Regions from separate parts of the Sinanaerobacter sp. ZZT-01 genome, predicted to be linked through region 1. Evidence: a T-box and tRNA genes for the amino acid it is inferred to sense, from the RefSeq annotation. Region 1 holds a T-box; the other regions hold tRNA genes.
What was found. The T-box of region 1 lies ahead of alaS (alanine--tRNA ligase). A T-box ahead of a tRNA ligase gene usually reads a tRNA of that ligase, here a tRNA-Ala.

Region 1 (3,778 bases):
TCGCCTGCATTTTTATTTGCTCGAGTTCTTTTTTATATGTCTTAAGCTCTTCGTTTAAAGTTTGGATACGAGAGATTAAATTAGAAGGATTTGCTTTCAATTTTTCAGAAGCAATAGTGATTAACCCTTCGTCTTCCGTTAATTTTGAATAAAGCCCAGTTCCTGTAATAGCTTCAATCCGACGAACACCAGAAGCAACACCAGACTCAGAAAGAATTTTGAAGGCACCGATTTGACCGGAATTGGAGACATGTGTTCCACCACAAAATTCAATACTGTAATCTCCTACGGAGACTACACGCACTCTTTCACCGTATTTTTCTCCAAACAACGCCATCGCACCTAGTTTTTCTGCTTCTTTAATTGGCATTTCTTCACATTTAACTGGTATAAATTCAATGATTTTTTTATTGATTTCTTCTTCAATTTTTTCAAGAGTCTCTTTTGTTATCGCTTCAAAATGAGTAAAATCAAAGCGGAGCCCTTCTGCGCTGACGCTGGAACCTTTCTGCTGAATGTGATCTCCTAAAGTGTTCTTCAATGCTTTTTGCAATAGATGTGTCGCCGTATGATTACATGTAGTCTTGTTTCGATTCTCAACTTCTACGGATACATCAAGAGTCTCTCCTACACAAATCTCTCCGCTTTTCACCAGTGTCTTGTGTAAAAAAACATTTTTAACTCGGCTCACGCCTAAGATCTCAGCATGACATGCCGCACTTTCTGCACTACCCTTATCACTGGCCTGTCCTCCGCTTTCTGCGTAAAATGGAGAACAATCAAATACGAGATGTCCTTCTTCTCCTTCCCTCAATACGTTAAGTGAAGTTTTTCCAGAAAAAATACCTACTATTTTCGCTTTTGCATAAAGTGTTGTATATCCGATAAATTCAGTGTCCGGTAAATCGACATATAAAGAAGAATCGTCTGCCCATCCCGCATCTGTTTCCGATTTTCTCGCAGCTCTTGCCATTTCCCTTTGATGTTGCATATGTTGATTAAAACCATCCAGGTCCACTTGTAAATCAGCTTCTGCTGCAATTTCCTGCGTCAATTCAAGTGGAAATCCATACGTATCATATAATTTGAATGCTTGTTCCCCAGAGAGGCATGTTCCGCTCTTCTGTTTCGCATCGTGAATATAGTCATTCAAAATTTGATTTCCCTGATCAATCGTCGTGCTGAATTTTTCTTCTTCTACAGATATAACTCGCTGGATATATTCCTTCTTTTCCTCAAGCTCCGGATATGCACATCCAGATGCTTCCATTACCTTTTGAGACAAATCCGCTAAAAAAGGGCCCTCTAATCCCAAAAGCTTTCCATGTCTTGCCGCTCTGCGAAGAAGCCTGCGAAGTACATAGCCTCGTCCTTCATTGCTTGGCAGAATCCCATCGCCAACCATAAAGGTAACAGACCGAATGTGGTCGGTAATAATCCGAATGGAAACATCCGTCTTAGCCTCGCCATTATGATAAGCAACACCGCTGATTCGAACTACCTCATCCAGTATAATTCGTATGGTGTCTATGTCAAAGATCGAATCGACGCCCTGCATGATGCAAGCTAAACGCTCCAAACCCATTCCGGTATCTATATTGGGATTTGCAAGGTTTGAATAGCTGCCATCTTCTTCTCTGTTAAACTGTGTAAATACATGATTCCAAAATTCAATATAGCGATCGCAGTCACACCCTGGCTTACAATCCTCTTTTCCGCATCCATATTCTTCTCCACGGTCAAAATAAATCTCCGAGCATGGGCCACATGGACCTGTTCCAATTTCCCAAAAATTGTCCTCTTTTCCCAAAGGTACAATTCGCTCTTCCGGCATTCCTATAATGTTTTTCCAAATATTTCGTGCTTCTTCATCTTCTTCGTAAATGGTCGCCCAAACACGTTCTTCCGGCAGTTGTAGTTCCTGTGTAATAAACTCCCATCCCCAGCGAATTGACTGTTCTTTGAAATAATCTCCAAATGAAAAGCTCCCAAGCATCTCAAAAAATGTGCCGTGACGTGATGTAATCCCTACATTTTCGATATCTCCAGTTCGAATACATTTCTGACAAGTAGTCATTCGTTTACTCGGTGGTGTGTCTATGCCAGCAAAATACCGTTTTAACGGTGCCATGCCAGAGTTGATCAGTAACAAACTTTTGTCTTTATCTGGAACCAAAGGAAAGCTCTTTTTTACGTAATGTCCCTTTGTTTCGTAAAAATCTTGAAATTTCTTTCTGAGTTCATTTAAACCTATTTTTTCCATACCATAACCTCCATCAACAAAAAAATAAAAAAACCTCATCCCACATAGGGACGAAGCTAATTCGCGGTACCACCCTAATTACCTCGGTAAAGGTCTCTCATTCCAGTAAGGCTCCAAGGCAGCTTCCCAATTCCGCACACAGAAGGCTCACACCAACCCTTCTTCTCTTTGCTGTACATAAAAAAGGTACTCATCCTTTTCATTGCCTTTTTATTTACATTTTATCAATAAAATTATAATCAATTCCTCTTTCAGTGTCAATCTTTCTCAAAAAAATTATTATATTTAAACAAAAACCCTATTTTTTTCTTTAAAATAGGGTTTTTGTTGTCATCAATTACAGACTTTTAGGTGTAATCATTTTGATTTACTAATCCATCATGGAAATGTCATTCAAACGATCTCCAATTTCTTGGACTAAGTCATTTAATTGATCGGCTGCATTTCTTACATTTTTTTGAATTTTGCGTTGTGTTCTCGGTGTCATCTTTTGATAAAGCTGCATACCTGCAATTGTTCCAGCGACTCCCAATCCAATCCCATACGTTAAATTACGATTGTTCATTAAACTCATTCCTTTCTATATAGAATAAGTTTAGGTTTCCCTTATCAGCTTTTACTTATTCGCAGGATAGCAGGAATGACGGTAGTCCAAAAATTGTTTTTCAGAAATAGGTTCCGGCTCACTTCCATTTATTTGCAAAGCATAAAAGTAAAGTTGTGCTACATCTTCAACATAAGTAATTTTTTGACGTGCTTCTTCACTGTTTATACCACCTGTTAAAACACCATGATTTTTTAATAAAACGACATCTGCAAATTGCAGTGGTTTTTTTATTCCTTCTGCCAATTCCTTGCTTCCAGGTAAAAAAACATTTGCCAGCTCCGTTTTCCAGCCATAAAAAAAGGCTTCAAAAGCAACCGGCGATATTTTTCTTCCGCTGATTGCAAAAGCAGTTGCATAATGTGAATGAGTATGCGCTACTGCAAAAAAATCTTGACGTGTTTCATAAGCAGCAAGATGCATTCGCCATTCACTAGAGGGTTTATGACCGGATATATTTTCTATTACATCTCCGTTTTGATTTAAAACAGGCAAATCTTTTAAATGAAGTGCCTTTCGTTCTAATCCGGAAGGTGTAATAACCATAAATTTTTTCTCTCGGTCAATTGCGCTAAAATTTCCGGATTTGTTTTTGCAAAGTCCATCTTTTTCCGCCCGAACCGCTGCATGAATCACTTCTTCTTTTAATCTCTCAAGCATAGTCTTTCTCCTTAGTTTATAAAAAAACTGATAATATTCTACTGTTTTTGAGAAATAAATCCCCCGCCGATTAGACGGCTTTCCATGTAAAAGACAATTGACTGACCTGGAGTTGCTGCTCTTTGCATCTCTTCAAATTCTGCTCTCACCATACCATTCTCCGCTTTGTAAATTATTGCTTTCGATGGTTTAGAAGCATAGCGAATCTTAGCTAAAACAGATATACCATTGTATTCCTCCGGCATTTCTGC
Region 2 (3,778 bases), 1.0 Mb from region 1:
ATTTAGAATTTCTAAAGTGTACATTGCAATATATAGAAAGTTAGTACTAAAACAAAACATGAAGAACGGGATGTTCATCTATTTTGTACTCATGACACACAATTAAAAATGAGCCTTATGTCTCATTTTTTATTTTTTTGTCTTGCTTTTGTGAAATTGATTGAGAACTTGCATCTGCAAGAGTGTTCATAATTATATTTTTTTGTAAAAAGCCAACAAAATAATGTTGCTGCCGCATTTAAACAGTATAAGGATAAAGGAGATAAAATGAATACTGTTAAAATTGAAACTATATTTGATTTGATGAAAAACAAAGAACAGCGAGGGTTCGAGCTTTTATATGAACATTATTTTCGTATTATGTACGGCATCGCATATTCAATTACCGGCGACGACGAGGTGAGCAAGGATGCTGTCCAAAATACGTTAATTAAGCTATTTGTCCTCGAACCACATAAATTCCCCGAAGCGCATGTGTTGACATGGCTGTATACCGTCGTCAAAAACGAAGCGCTTATGTTGCTTCGTAAGGAAAAGCAGACTATTGACATCAGTACAATTGATGAAAAACTTCCAATGATTGATAAAAGCATTGAGGAATTTGTCGATATGGAAAACTACTACACTTTGATTTCATCTCTGAACGAAAAGCAACGGCAGATTGTCACACTGAAAGTGTTAGGTGGTATGAGCCATAAAGAAATATCCCACATGCTGCAGAAGCCGATCGGTACAATTCAATGGACATATAACATGTCCATCAAGAAACTGCGTACTGCGCTTTCTACAATGGCTACGTTTGTCATCATGCTAGGCACAGGCTTTGCTTATAAGCTGATTCGTGCATTTGATACAGAATACATTGAAATCCCGGAAATGGATATGGAATCGTCCGTCAATATTCCAGCACCGCCAATAATTGATGCGTGGGTTATTGTGCTCGGTATATGCTTTTTATTGTCGGCAACAGCTTTAATCGTATTTTTTAGAAATACAGACAAATTGCCAACAAAACGCAAAGCTAGACGCATCTAAAAGATATGAGCAAAACAAAATGCTTAAAATGAAAAGGAGAATAACAATGAAAAAAAATAGGAAAATTTTGTTAATGACTCTCGGGTGCGTTATGTGTCTCAGTTTAACCGCCTATGCCTCTGTTGCCACCGACTTGAAAGAACCCATTCTAAACAGCCAAGTCGGGTTGAAAATGCCTATAACAGCACCAGCACTGGAAGACGGAATCACTGATGGTACTGATTTGTTTGATGTTGTGCAGTTCAAAGGCAAAATTGACAGCATTGATGGGGATGGAGCAATCGTGACACCCGATGAAGGTGAAGAGATCCGTAGCTCTGGAGATGCCGTTCGTATCAATATTGCCGATTACAGCAAAACACTCAACGTAGGTGATGCCGTAACGATCTATTATGACGGCATAATTATGGAAAGCTACCCATTGCAGATCAACATCCTTGGCATTAACGATGAAATGTTCGATATTGAAGAACCTAGCAACGGTGCGGATTCAAGTGAAGCGGTTACGTTTGTAATCCAGAAGTATTAAATTAAGCTTTTCATTTAGATTCATCCAAAGGAAGTGTAAAATAACCGTCATGATAACTTCGGGATGATATCGTATTATTATATGATAAAGATCACATCTATTTTGTACGAATGAAACAACGTAAAGTCATGTATGAGATCAAATCCTCATACATGACTTTTTATATGTGGTAAACTTGAAGCAAGTATTATTTATATTTAGTCTGGTAACTCAAATATGTTTTCAACAGACGTTTTTAGTAATCTTGCAAGTTTCATGGCTAATTCAAGTGTTGGATTGTATTTGTCGTTTTCAATAGCATTTATAGTTTGCCTAGTTACTCCTAATTCATTTGCAATATCCTCTTGCCGTAACCCCATATTTTTTCGCAATTCTTTAATTTTATTTTTCATGGTAGCACCTTATCTTTCTAAAAAGAAAAGAATAGCGCCAAAAAAAATCAGACACACAACAACTGCAGTTAGATACCATATGATGATCTTTTTTCCGCTTTTATCTCCCGCTTTCCATTTAGAGATTTGCGTAGCAAAAAAATAAACAATATTTTGAATTATCAAAAGGTAAAACGGTAACGTAATATTACCGAGTTTTATAAAATCATATATGCCCCATATAAACAATGCAATAACGGTAAACGACCAGGCCCATTTAATAGAATCTAAAGCTATTTTTGTTTCCATCTCATCCATTTTTCTCATAGTTTGACACCTCCATAATGTATAATTGTTTTGACATTTTCAATATAACAGATCAGCAAAATAATGTCAAGAAGTTTTTACATTTTGAGGATATGATTGATGGAAGCTGTATAAATAAATTAAAAAGATGCAATTGCGATTGAAGAATTTTAATCCCAGGAGTATAATGACATTGTAAATGATAGGAAACGTAAAATAAGGGGAATTAGCGCAGCTGGGAGCGCGCCGCGTTCGCAATGCGGAGGTCAGGGGTTCGATCCCCCTATTCTCCACCAAAAATATTAGAGTTCATTTGAGCTCTAATATTTTTTATTAGAGAAATCGCAACTTTGACCAAGAGAGTATTTGAAGATAAAGATTTTTTAATTAAAGTATATCGCAAATTAGCGATTAATGTTGAAATAAAGTGATATTTGAAGAGTTTCTTCGAAGGAAACCGATATCTTTATGGTAACGATTCTTGTTGTTCATCGGAAGTCTTTCTGTTATATTAAATAGAAGGAAACATTTAATGAGTGACTTTTGATGAATGATTTTTGTTTCATTTCACAAAACAGCAAAGAATGAGAAGCTCAATAATTGTTAGAATGAAGTGTAAGTGCTGCAAGTACACAATTATAATATAGGAGGATACAAGAATGAAAGTTGTTATTGTATATGAATCGACTCATCATGGGAACACAAAAATACTGGTGGATGCAATTGCCAAAAAAAACGAAGTCGACCTGGTAGATGCAACAAAAACCAATTCCATTCCTTATGAACGCTACGACATGATTGGATTCGCGTCTGGGGCTGCATTTGGGAAATTCTACAAGAAGATAACATCTCTAGCACGCTCTGTTCCTTCGGGAAAAAAGGTGTTTTTCTTGTACTCTTGTGGGAAGAACAGCAAAGATTATTCAAAAAATATATGTGGGATTTTAGAAGCGAATGGGTGTATTTCTCTCGGTTCATATGGTTGCTGCGGGTATGACACGTATGGGCCGTTAAAATTGATGGGTGGGATCAACAAAGGGCATCCGGATGAAAATGAAATTAGAGGGGCAGTAGATTTCTATACATCACTCGTATGAGGATGAAGGAGTTATAAATTGAGAAGAAGGATGAAAATAAAGATTTTTTGTTTCTTGGCTGTGGCAGTACTTATTATGTGTGGCTGCACCGATAAAGATGGAACAACGGAAAAGGTTCCAACACTTATAAATGTTACTTTAGAAGATGAGAATAGTGTTGAAATTGCGGTGGATGATAACGGTTGGATTCCTTTAAAGGATGATACTCGGATTCACGTACAATTTAAAGGAGATGTTGATTATATTTTCTTTTATCTTACCCCGAGAGGAACAGAGACCTTTAGTCAAAGAGAGTTAGTTGGAGTGGCATCAGCATATGACAATGACAGTACTGGTGAAAAAGGTTTTGGTATTGGAAAAACCACAGTGCAGTATAAATGGAATGTACCAGATAAGAGTTTTGATGGCGTTCTGGGGATTGAACTGATGAGTGGAACGGT
Region 3 (3,778 bases), 1.3 Mb from region 1:
GAAAGAATAGCGGCAACACGTTTTTTCATTCGTGTGGCAAGAATGGCTGCTGTCGCTGTGACAAATATCATAACAACTTCAATTAATTCAATTTGAGCAAGATCGTTAGTAGACACTGCAGAGATAAAGCCATAGTACAAAATTGGATATCCAACAAGAAGTAAGCATGCGAGAATGATATAGGACAAGTAATTGGTGAGAGAACCTGTCATGTAAAAATTCGTAAAACGCCCCGTTACTTTTGGCAGACCATATAAACAGGTGTCGTAAATACGATTTGCACTAAGCGGGAAGGAGTCTTGTCCAAGTTCTGGTTTACGTAAAGTTAGACGACTGTATAAAATCGCACCTCCAATAACAACGACAAGGGTCATCATAAGCGGTACGGTAAATCCATGCCAGAACATAACGTGTATTTCAGGAAGAGAACCACTTACAACAAGAGCAGCCGGCGCAATCAAAGCATGGGCTGCGATGTTTGGGAAAAAAGCAACAAGCAGGTTCAAAAGAACCAAAAGTATTGTAGGAAAAAGCATACCAATCGGTGCTTCATGTGGTTTTTTTGGAGTGACGCAAGAGACTTCCTTACCAAGAAAAACAGCACTGAAAAGATGCAGTGAATATACAAATGTAAAAAGGCTCGCTAAGACTGCAATCAGAGGAATGATGTAGGCAAAGCTTCCTAAGAAGGAAAAGGCATGAGACGGAGCCTCCGCAGCAGCCTCAAAGAAAAGTTCTTTACTTAAAAAACCTGAGAATGGAGGAAGACCTGCCATAGAAAATGATGCAATAAAAGCAATCATACCCGTATAAGGCATGGCTTTTCCCAGTCCGTGAAGCAGTGACAAATCTCTTGTTCCTGTCTCGTGATCTACCATTCCGGTCATAAGAAACAAGCTGCCTTTAAAAGCAGAATGATTCAAAAGGTGAAATAAGCCAGCAAAGATTGCGGCTTTAGTACCGATACCGAATAAACATAAGATAAGACCCAATTGGCTTATGGTGGAATAAGCAAGCAAAGCCTTTAAATCTTTTTGACTGAGAGCAGTAAAAGAGCCAAAAAGAAGAGAAATAAGGCCGACAAAGGTAATTGTTGTATTCCACAATACGGTATCTCCAAGAAGTGGTGTGAAACGGGCAACGAGAAAGATCCCGGCCTTTACCATAGTAGCAGAGTGCAGGTAGCAGCTGATCGGTGTTGGAGCCTCCATTGCGGACGGAAGCCAAATGTGAAAGGGTACTTGCGCAGATTTAGTAAAAGCACCGATTAGCAGTAAAATAGAAGCGGCCGGATAGAGGCTGCTTTGACGGATCAAATCATAGGAATTCATTAGTTCATTGATTTCAAAGGTACCGGCTATATTTCCAATAAGAATAAACGAAATTAACATACAAAATCCACCGGAAACAGTGATAAGCAGCGCTTTTTGAGCGCCATAGCAGGAACGCTCCTTCTCAAACCAAAAGCCAATTAAAAGGAAGCTGGATATACTTGTCAACTCCCAGAAAAAGTATAGCAGTATTAAATTGTTTGAAGTAACAACGCCCAACATCGCCCCCATAAATAGGAGCAGGAAAGCATAAAAGTGAACCAAGCGTTCTCGCTCGGATAAATAGTATATAGAGTACAGGATTACTAAAATTCCAACGAAGCTGATGAGAAGTGCAAAAAATAGTGAAAGACCGTTGATTTCAAAAGAAAGTGTAATTTTTAACATAGGAATCCAAGATAAACTTGTTGATATGGTCTCACCTGAAAGGGTTCGTGGCAGCATTGCAAGATAAAATAAAAACAGCACAATTGGAACCGGAAGTGCTGTCCAGCCCAGTTTTGTTTTAATAAATCGATGGGATATCATAATAAAAAATGAAACAACAAATGGAATAAGTATTAATGAAAAAAGCAAAAAATATCTCCCCTCAATAAAAACGGTTTTCTTATCAGATATAACTATTAAATCATATTTTACCATAAGCGTGAAATAATTACGATAAAAACCTTATTGATAAAAGAATAAAAAGTAGAATAAGAAGATGACTATTAAAAGAAAATGTCCGATTAGATGTATTGACAAAATAGATAAATTTTTCTATATTAGTAAATAGAAAAGAATATGAGGGGAATTGGCGCAGCTGGGAGCGCGTTTGACTGGCAGTCAAGAGGTCAGGGGTTCGATCCCCCTATTCTCCACCACTGGAAAAGTTCGGGAAATCAGAAATCAACGGTTTACCGAACTTTTTGTTATATATTACTACACCATGAATGAATAGTTTGGTTTGATAATCGTTTAGAATAAATCACGGACGTAGCCTGGTAGCTTATTCTTACTTTATTTCATGCTATTAGGATGCAATTACCGTATCACTCAGTTGATGGAACACGGCTTGGGACACTGTGCACAAGCCAAGGCAGGCTGCAAATGCACCAAAATAAATCCAATCAACGTTGGTTGAAAGGAATTCAAACAACACGCCGTATATCACCTGTCCAATCGGATTACCGCACATGGCAAGGCACATGATCAAAGCCATGACTTTTCCGGTGAGGGTACCAGGTGTAATCTTTTGCAGATAGGTGATCATTTCCACGTTGAAGATCGTTGAAATCACCATCATAATTACACAAAAGCCGGAAATAAGAAAATATGTTGTCATTGAACCGATTGGTAGTCGAAGTGCAAGGCCCATTGGGAATAGCGACGCCGTACACCAGAAGAGCAGCCTTGCTCCGTGGCTTGCTTTTAGCTTATGACCAACCATGCCTGAGAGCAGTCCGCCCAATAGCCCGCCAGCCGCCAGTGCACCCTCGGCATAACCGTAAAGGCGGTTTCCGGTTGCTTGGTCAAATCCTAAATGGCTGGTGATGAGGATGGGTAGACCTACAATAATCAGTGCCGAAAAGACCATATTGACTGCGGAGAGCAGAAAACCTAGCCGTATAATTTCTGAACGCTCATGACGGATAAAATGCCAACTTTCCCGCAGATCGGAAGCGACGAGAGAGCGTATGCTCCCCTCAGAATCTCGCTTTTCAAAGGGAATGTGAATAAAGATTTCCATAACGGCAGAGAAGAAAAAGCAGACAATGCTGAGATACAAAACCGGCCTTATTCCGTAAAATCCGAAGATCAGTCCGCCCAGGACAGGACCTACTACTCCGGACAGTGAGTTTACCATGTTAATAACGGCGTTTCCGGCCATCAGCTTGTCGGGTGGTGTCAGCACCGGCAATGATGCTTGCACTGTGGGTTGATATGCGCCCTGAATGCCATAGAGCAGCATCAGGACGGTGATGAGTAAAGGCACCAAAGGGAGGCTCTCAAAGCTTAGTGAGTAAAATAGCATCAGTGCTGCGGTAAAGCAATCCAGCCATACCATCACGTTCCGCTTGTTTACTCGATCGGCTACAATACCACCGACTGGTGAAAGTAGTAGCATCGGCAGAAAAGAAAGCGCCATAACAAGCCCGTACAGTGCGGCGGAATGGGTTTTGTTAAGCAGATAGAGCGGCAACGCATAACGAAGGATATTGTTGCCAAACAGAGAAATGATCTGGCCGATTACAACCATTAAAAAATCTCGATGAAATAGTTTTGTGTTCATGTAAGTTCCTCCTTGATAAATACCAAACGTTGGTATGTATAAATTTAAAAAATGAAACCCTTTATTGGGCATTCATTTTATTTGGGTTTCTGATTCACGAGAGCGCAGTATCTCCTGTAAGATTCTATCATCTGTTCATCTAGCAACTCGATTCCCATATTCTTTAAGATCGAAT
Region 4 (3,778 bases), 1.4 Mb from region 1:
CGTCTGATTAGTTAGTTGGTGAGGTAACGGCTCACCAAGGCAGCGATCAGTAGCCGACCTGAGAGGGTAATCGGCCACATTGGAACTGAGACACGGTCCAAACTCCTACGGGAGGCAGCAGTGGGGAATATTGCACAATGGGCGCAAGCCTGATGCAGCAACGCCGCGTGAGCGAGGAAGGCCTTCGGGTCGTAAAGCTCTGTCCAAGGGGAAGAAAAAAATGACGGTACCCTTGGAGGAAGCCCCGGCTAACTACGTGCCAGCAGCCGCGGTAATACGTAGGGGGCGAGCGTTATCCGGAATTATTGGGCGTAAAGAGTACGTAGGTGGTTATGTAAGCGTGGGGTGAAAGGCAATGGCTCAACCATTGTTAGCCTTACGAACTGCATGGCTTGAGTGCAGGAGAGGAAAGCGGAATTCCTAGTGTAGCGGTGAAATGCGTAGATATTAGGAGGAACACCAGTGGCGAAGGCGGCTTTCTGGACTGTAACTGACACTGAGGTACGAAAGCGTGGGGAGCAAACAGGATTAGATACCCTGGTAGTCCACGCCGTAAACGATGAGCACTAGGTGTCGGGGGAGCGATCCTTCGGTGCCGTAGTTAACGCATTAAGTGCTCCGCCTGGGGAGTACGCACGCAAGTGTGAAACTCAAAGGAATTGACGGGGACCCGCACAAGCAGCGGAGCATGTGGTTTAATTCGAAGCAACGCGAAGAACCTTACCAGGACTTGACATCCCTCTGACCGTCTCTTAATCGAGGCTTCCCTTCGGGGCAGAGGAGACAGGTGGTGCATGGTTGTCGTCAGCTCGTGTCGTGAGATGTTGGGTTAAGTCCCGCAACGAGCGCAACCCTTGTCATTAGTTGCCAGCAGTTCGGCTGGGCACTCTAGTGAGACTGCCGGGGATAACTCGGAGGAAGGTGGGGATGACGTCAAATCATCATGCCCCTTATGTTCTGGGCTACACACGTGCTACAATGGCCGGTACAGAGAGAAGCAAATTCGTGAGGAAGAGCAAAACTCTAAAACCGGTCCCAGTTCGGATTGTAGGCTGAAACTCGCCTACATGAAGTTGGAGTTGCTAGTAATCGCGGATCAGAATGCCGCGGTGAATGCGTTCCCGGGTCTTGTACACACCGCCCGTCACACCATGGAAGTTGGGGGCGCCCGAAGTTGGTCGAGAAATAGATTACCTAAGGCGAAATCAATGACTGGGGTGAAGTCGTAACAAGGTAGCCGTATCGGAAGGTGCGGCTGGATCACCTCCTTTCTAAGGAGACTACAATTTCTACACTATGAGTTTATATAAAACAATTGAAATGTGCAAATCGAAGATTTGTAGATTCGTTGTGTCCGTTTGCTTATCATTTACAATAGAAATGAAGCAAACTAGTATGGGGAATTAGCTCAGCTGGGAGAGCACCTGCCTTGCACGCAGGGGGTCAAGAGTTCGATCCTCTTATTCTCCACCACTTTGTATTGTTATACAGAGAAATAGGTTGCGCAAGTAACCGAACGTACCTTGAAAACTGAACAATGTAAATCTTAAAATTCAAATTAAGACGAAATCGAAGTGCACTTGTCTTACGTTTCCGTAGGAAATGTTAGAACGTGCTTCGTCAGGAATTCACAAACTTTAGTTTGTAGAATTCTACGGCGGAACATAGTCAAGCAAGTAAGACAAAGGCAAAAAAATAAAGTAAAAACTAAGACAGTCTTTTCGAGCATGGAATCGAAAGAGGAAGTGAAAGAGAAGCTGACTGGGTATTTACTACAATTTCAAATTAATTGAACCGAGAAACCAGAATTACTAAGTTTTTTAACATAGTAAAAAATAAGTCCACATTACTCAGTGGACGATTCACTTAGGTCAAGTGAATAAGAGCATAAGGCGGATGCCTTGGCACTAGGAGCCGAAGAAGGACGTGACAAGCTGCGATAAGCTACGGGCAGGTGCAAATAACCGTTAATCCGTAGATTTCCGAATGGGGCAACCCACTTGTGGTAATGCGCAAGTATCCTATACTGAATCAAATAGGTATAGAGAAGGTAACCCGGGGAACTGAAACATCTAAGTACCCGGAGGAAGAGAAAGAAACATCGATTCCCTCAGTAGCGGCGAGCGAACGGGGAAGAGCCCAAACCGGATTTATCCGGGGTTGTGGACCACTCATCACTTACAAGATTGATAGTCGAAGCGGCATGGAAAGGCCGACCGTAGAAGGTAAGAGTCCTGTAGACGAAATGAATCGAGTAAAGAGTGGCACCAGAGTACCACCAGGCACGTGAAACCTGGTGGGAAGCAGGGGGGCCCACCCCCCAAGGCTAAATACTACCTAGTGACCGATAGAGAATAGTACCGTGAGGGAAAGGTGAAAAGAACCCCGGAAGGGGAGTGAAAAAGAACCTGAAACCTTATGCTTACAAGCAATGGGAGCGCAAGTGACCATGTACTTTTTGTAGAACGGGCCAACGAGTTATGGTATGCAGCGAGGTTAAGGTGTTCAGCACCGGAGCCGAAGCGAAAGCGAGTCTGAATAGGGCGATGAGTTGTATGCTGTAGACCCGAAACCGGGTGACCTATCCATGTGCAGGTTGAAGTATCCGTAAAAGGATATGGAGGACCGAACCCATGTCTGTTGAAAAAGGCTGGGATGACGTGTGGATAGCGGTGAAATTCCAATCGAACCCGGAGATAGCTGGTTCTCCTCGAAATAGCTTTAGGGCTAGCCTCAAGGAAAGATACGCGGAGGTAGAGCACTGAATGTCCTAGGGGCCTTCACCGGTTACCGAAGACTATCAAACTCCGAATGCCGCAGTATTATACTTGGGAGTCAGACTATGTGAGATAAGTTTCATAGTCGAAAGGGAAACAGCCCAGACCAACAGCTAAGGTCCCAAAATGTAAGTTAAGTGGAAAAGGATGTGGAGCTGCATAGACAACTAGGATGTTGGCTTAGAAGCAGCCACTCATTTAAAGAGTGCGTAATAGCTCACTAGTCGAGTGGCTCTGCGCCGAAGATAAACGGGGCTAAAACTTACTACCGAAGCTTTGGAATTGCTTAGGCAATTGGTAGAGGAGCATTGTATACGGGCAGAAGGTGAGCTGTAAGGCGAGCTGGACTGTATACAAGAGAGAATGTTGGCATGAGTAGCGAGAGGTAGGTGAGAATCCTACCCGCCGAAAATCTAAGGTTTCCTGAGGAAGGTTCGTCCACTCAGGGTTAGTCGGGGCCTAAGCCGAGAGCGAACGCTGTAGGCGATGGACAACAGGTTGAGATTCCTGTACCACCGAAAATCGTTTGAGCGAAGTGGGGACACAGAAGGATAAGTTGAGCACGCCGTTGGTAGAGCGTGTCTAAGCGTCAAGGGAGTTATGGTAGGCAAATCCGCCGTAACAATTCTGAGGCGTGATGGGGAGGGAAATAAAGTACCGAAGCAACTGATTTCACACTGTCAAGAAAAGCCGCTAGCGAGATCGTAGGTGCCCGTACCGCAAACCGACACAGGTAGATGAGGAGAGAATCCTAAGGCGAGCGAGAGAACTATTGTTAAGGAACTCGGCAAAATAACCCCGTAACTTCGGGAGAAGGGGAACCACAGAAATGTGGTCGCAGTGAAAAGGCCCAGGCGACTGTTTACCAAAAACACAGGTCTCTGCTAAAGCGAAAGCTGAAGTATAGGGGCTGACGCCTGCCCGGTGCTGGAAGGTTAAGGGGAAGTGTCAGAGCAATCGAAGCACAGAACTTAAGCCCCAGTAAACGGCGGCCGTAACTA

Region 2: it encodes a tRNA-Ala, which carries the amino acid that the T-box ahead of alaS (alanine--tRNA ligase) is inferred to sense. The anticodon was not compared.
Region 3: it encodes a tRNA-Ala, which carries the amino acid that the T-box ahead of alaS (alanine--tRNA ligase) is inferred to sense. The anticodon was not compared.
Region 4: it encodes a tRNA-Ala, which carries the amino acid that the T-box ahead of alaS (alanine--tRNA ligase) is inferred to sense. The anticodon was not compared.

What each region holds. Positions count from the first base shown of each region.
Region 1 covers NZ_CP141728.1:2,849,042-2,852,819, reverse strand. Annotated here, with positions in the region: gene alaS (alanine--tRNA ligase) at 1-2,263, opposite strand, end outside; T-box leader at 2,307-2,475, opposite strand; gene U5921_RS13815 (hypothetical protein) at 2,634-2,828, opposite strand; gene U5921_RS13810 (class II aldolase/adducin family protein) at 2,880-3,527, opposite strand; gene mnmA (tRNA 2-thiouridine(34) synthase MnmA) at 3,566-3,778, opposite strand, start outside.
Region 2 covers NZ_CP141728.1:1,803,988-1,807,765, forward strand. Annotated here, with positions in the region: gene U5921_RS08665 (sigma-70 family RNA polymerase sigma factor) at 268-1,035, shown strand; gene U5921_RS08670 (hypothetical protein) at 1,109-1,564, shown strand; gene U5921_RS08675 (helix-turn-helix transcriptional regulator) at 1,762-1,956, opposite strand; gene U5921_RS08680 (hypothetical protein) at 1,966-2,262, opposite strand; tRNA gene U5921_RS08685 (tRNA-Ala) at 2,462-2,537, shown strand; gene U5921_RS08690 (flavodoxin) at 2,901-3,338, shown strand; gene U5921_RS08695 (hypothetical protein) at 3,357-3,778, shown strand, end outside.
Region 3 covers NZ_CP141728.1:1,526,528-1,530,305, forward strand. Annotated here, with positions in the region: gene mbhE (hydrogen gas-evolving membrane-bound hydrogenase subunit E) at 1-1,907, opposite strand, end outside; tRNA gene U5921_RS07350 (tRNA-Ala) at 2,119-2,194, shown strand; gene U5921_RS07355 (MFS transporter) at 2,344-3,603, opposite strand; gene U5921_RS07360 (TetR/AcrR family transcriptional regulator) at 3,681-3,778, opposite strand, start outside.
Region 4 covers NZ_CP141728.1:857,551-861,328, reverse strand. Annotated here, with positions in the region: rRNA gene U5921_RS04310 (16S ribosomal RNA) at 1-1,271, shown strand, start outside; tRNA gene U5921_RS04305 (tRNA-Ala) at 1,398-1,473, shown strand; rRNA gene U5921_RS04300 (23S ribosomal RNA) at 1,870-3,778, shown strand, end outside.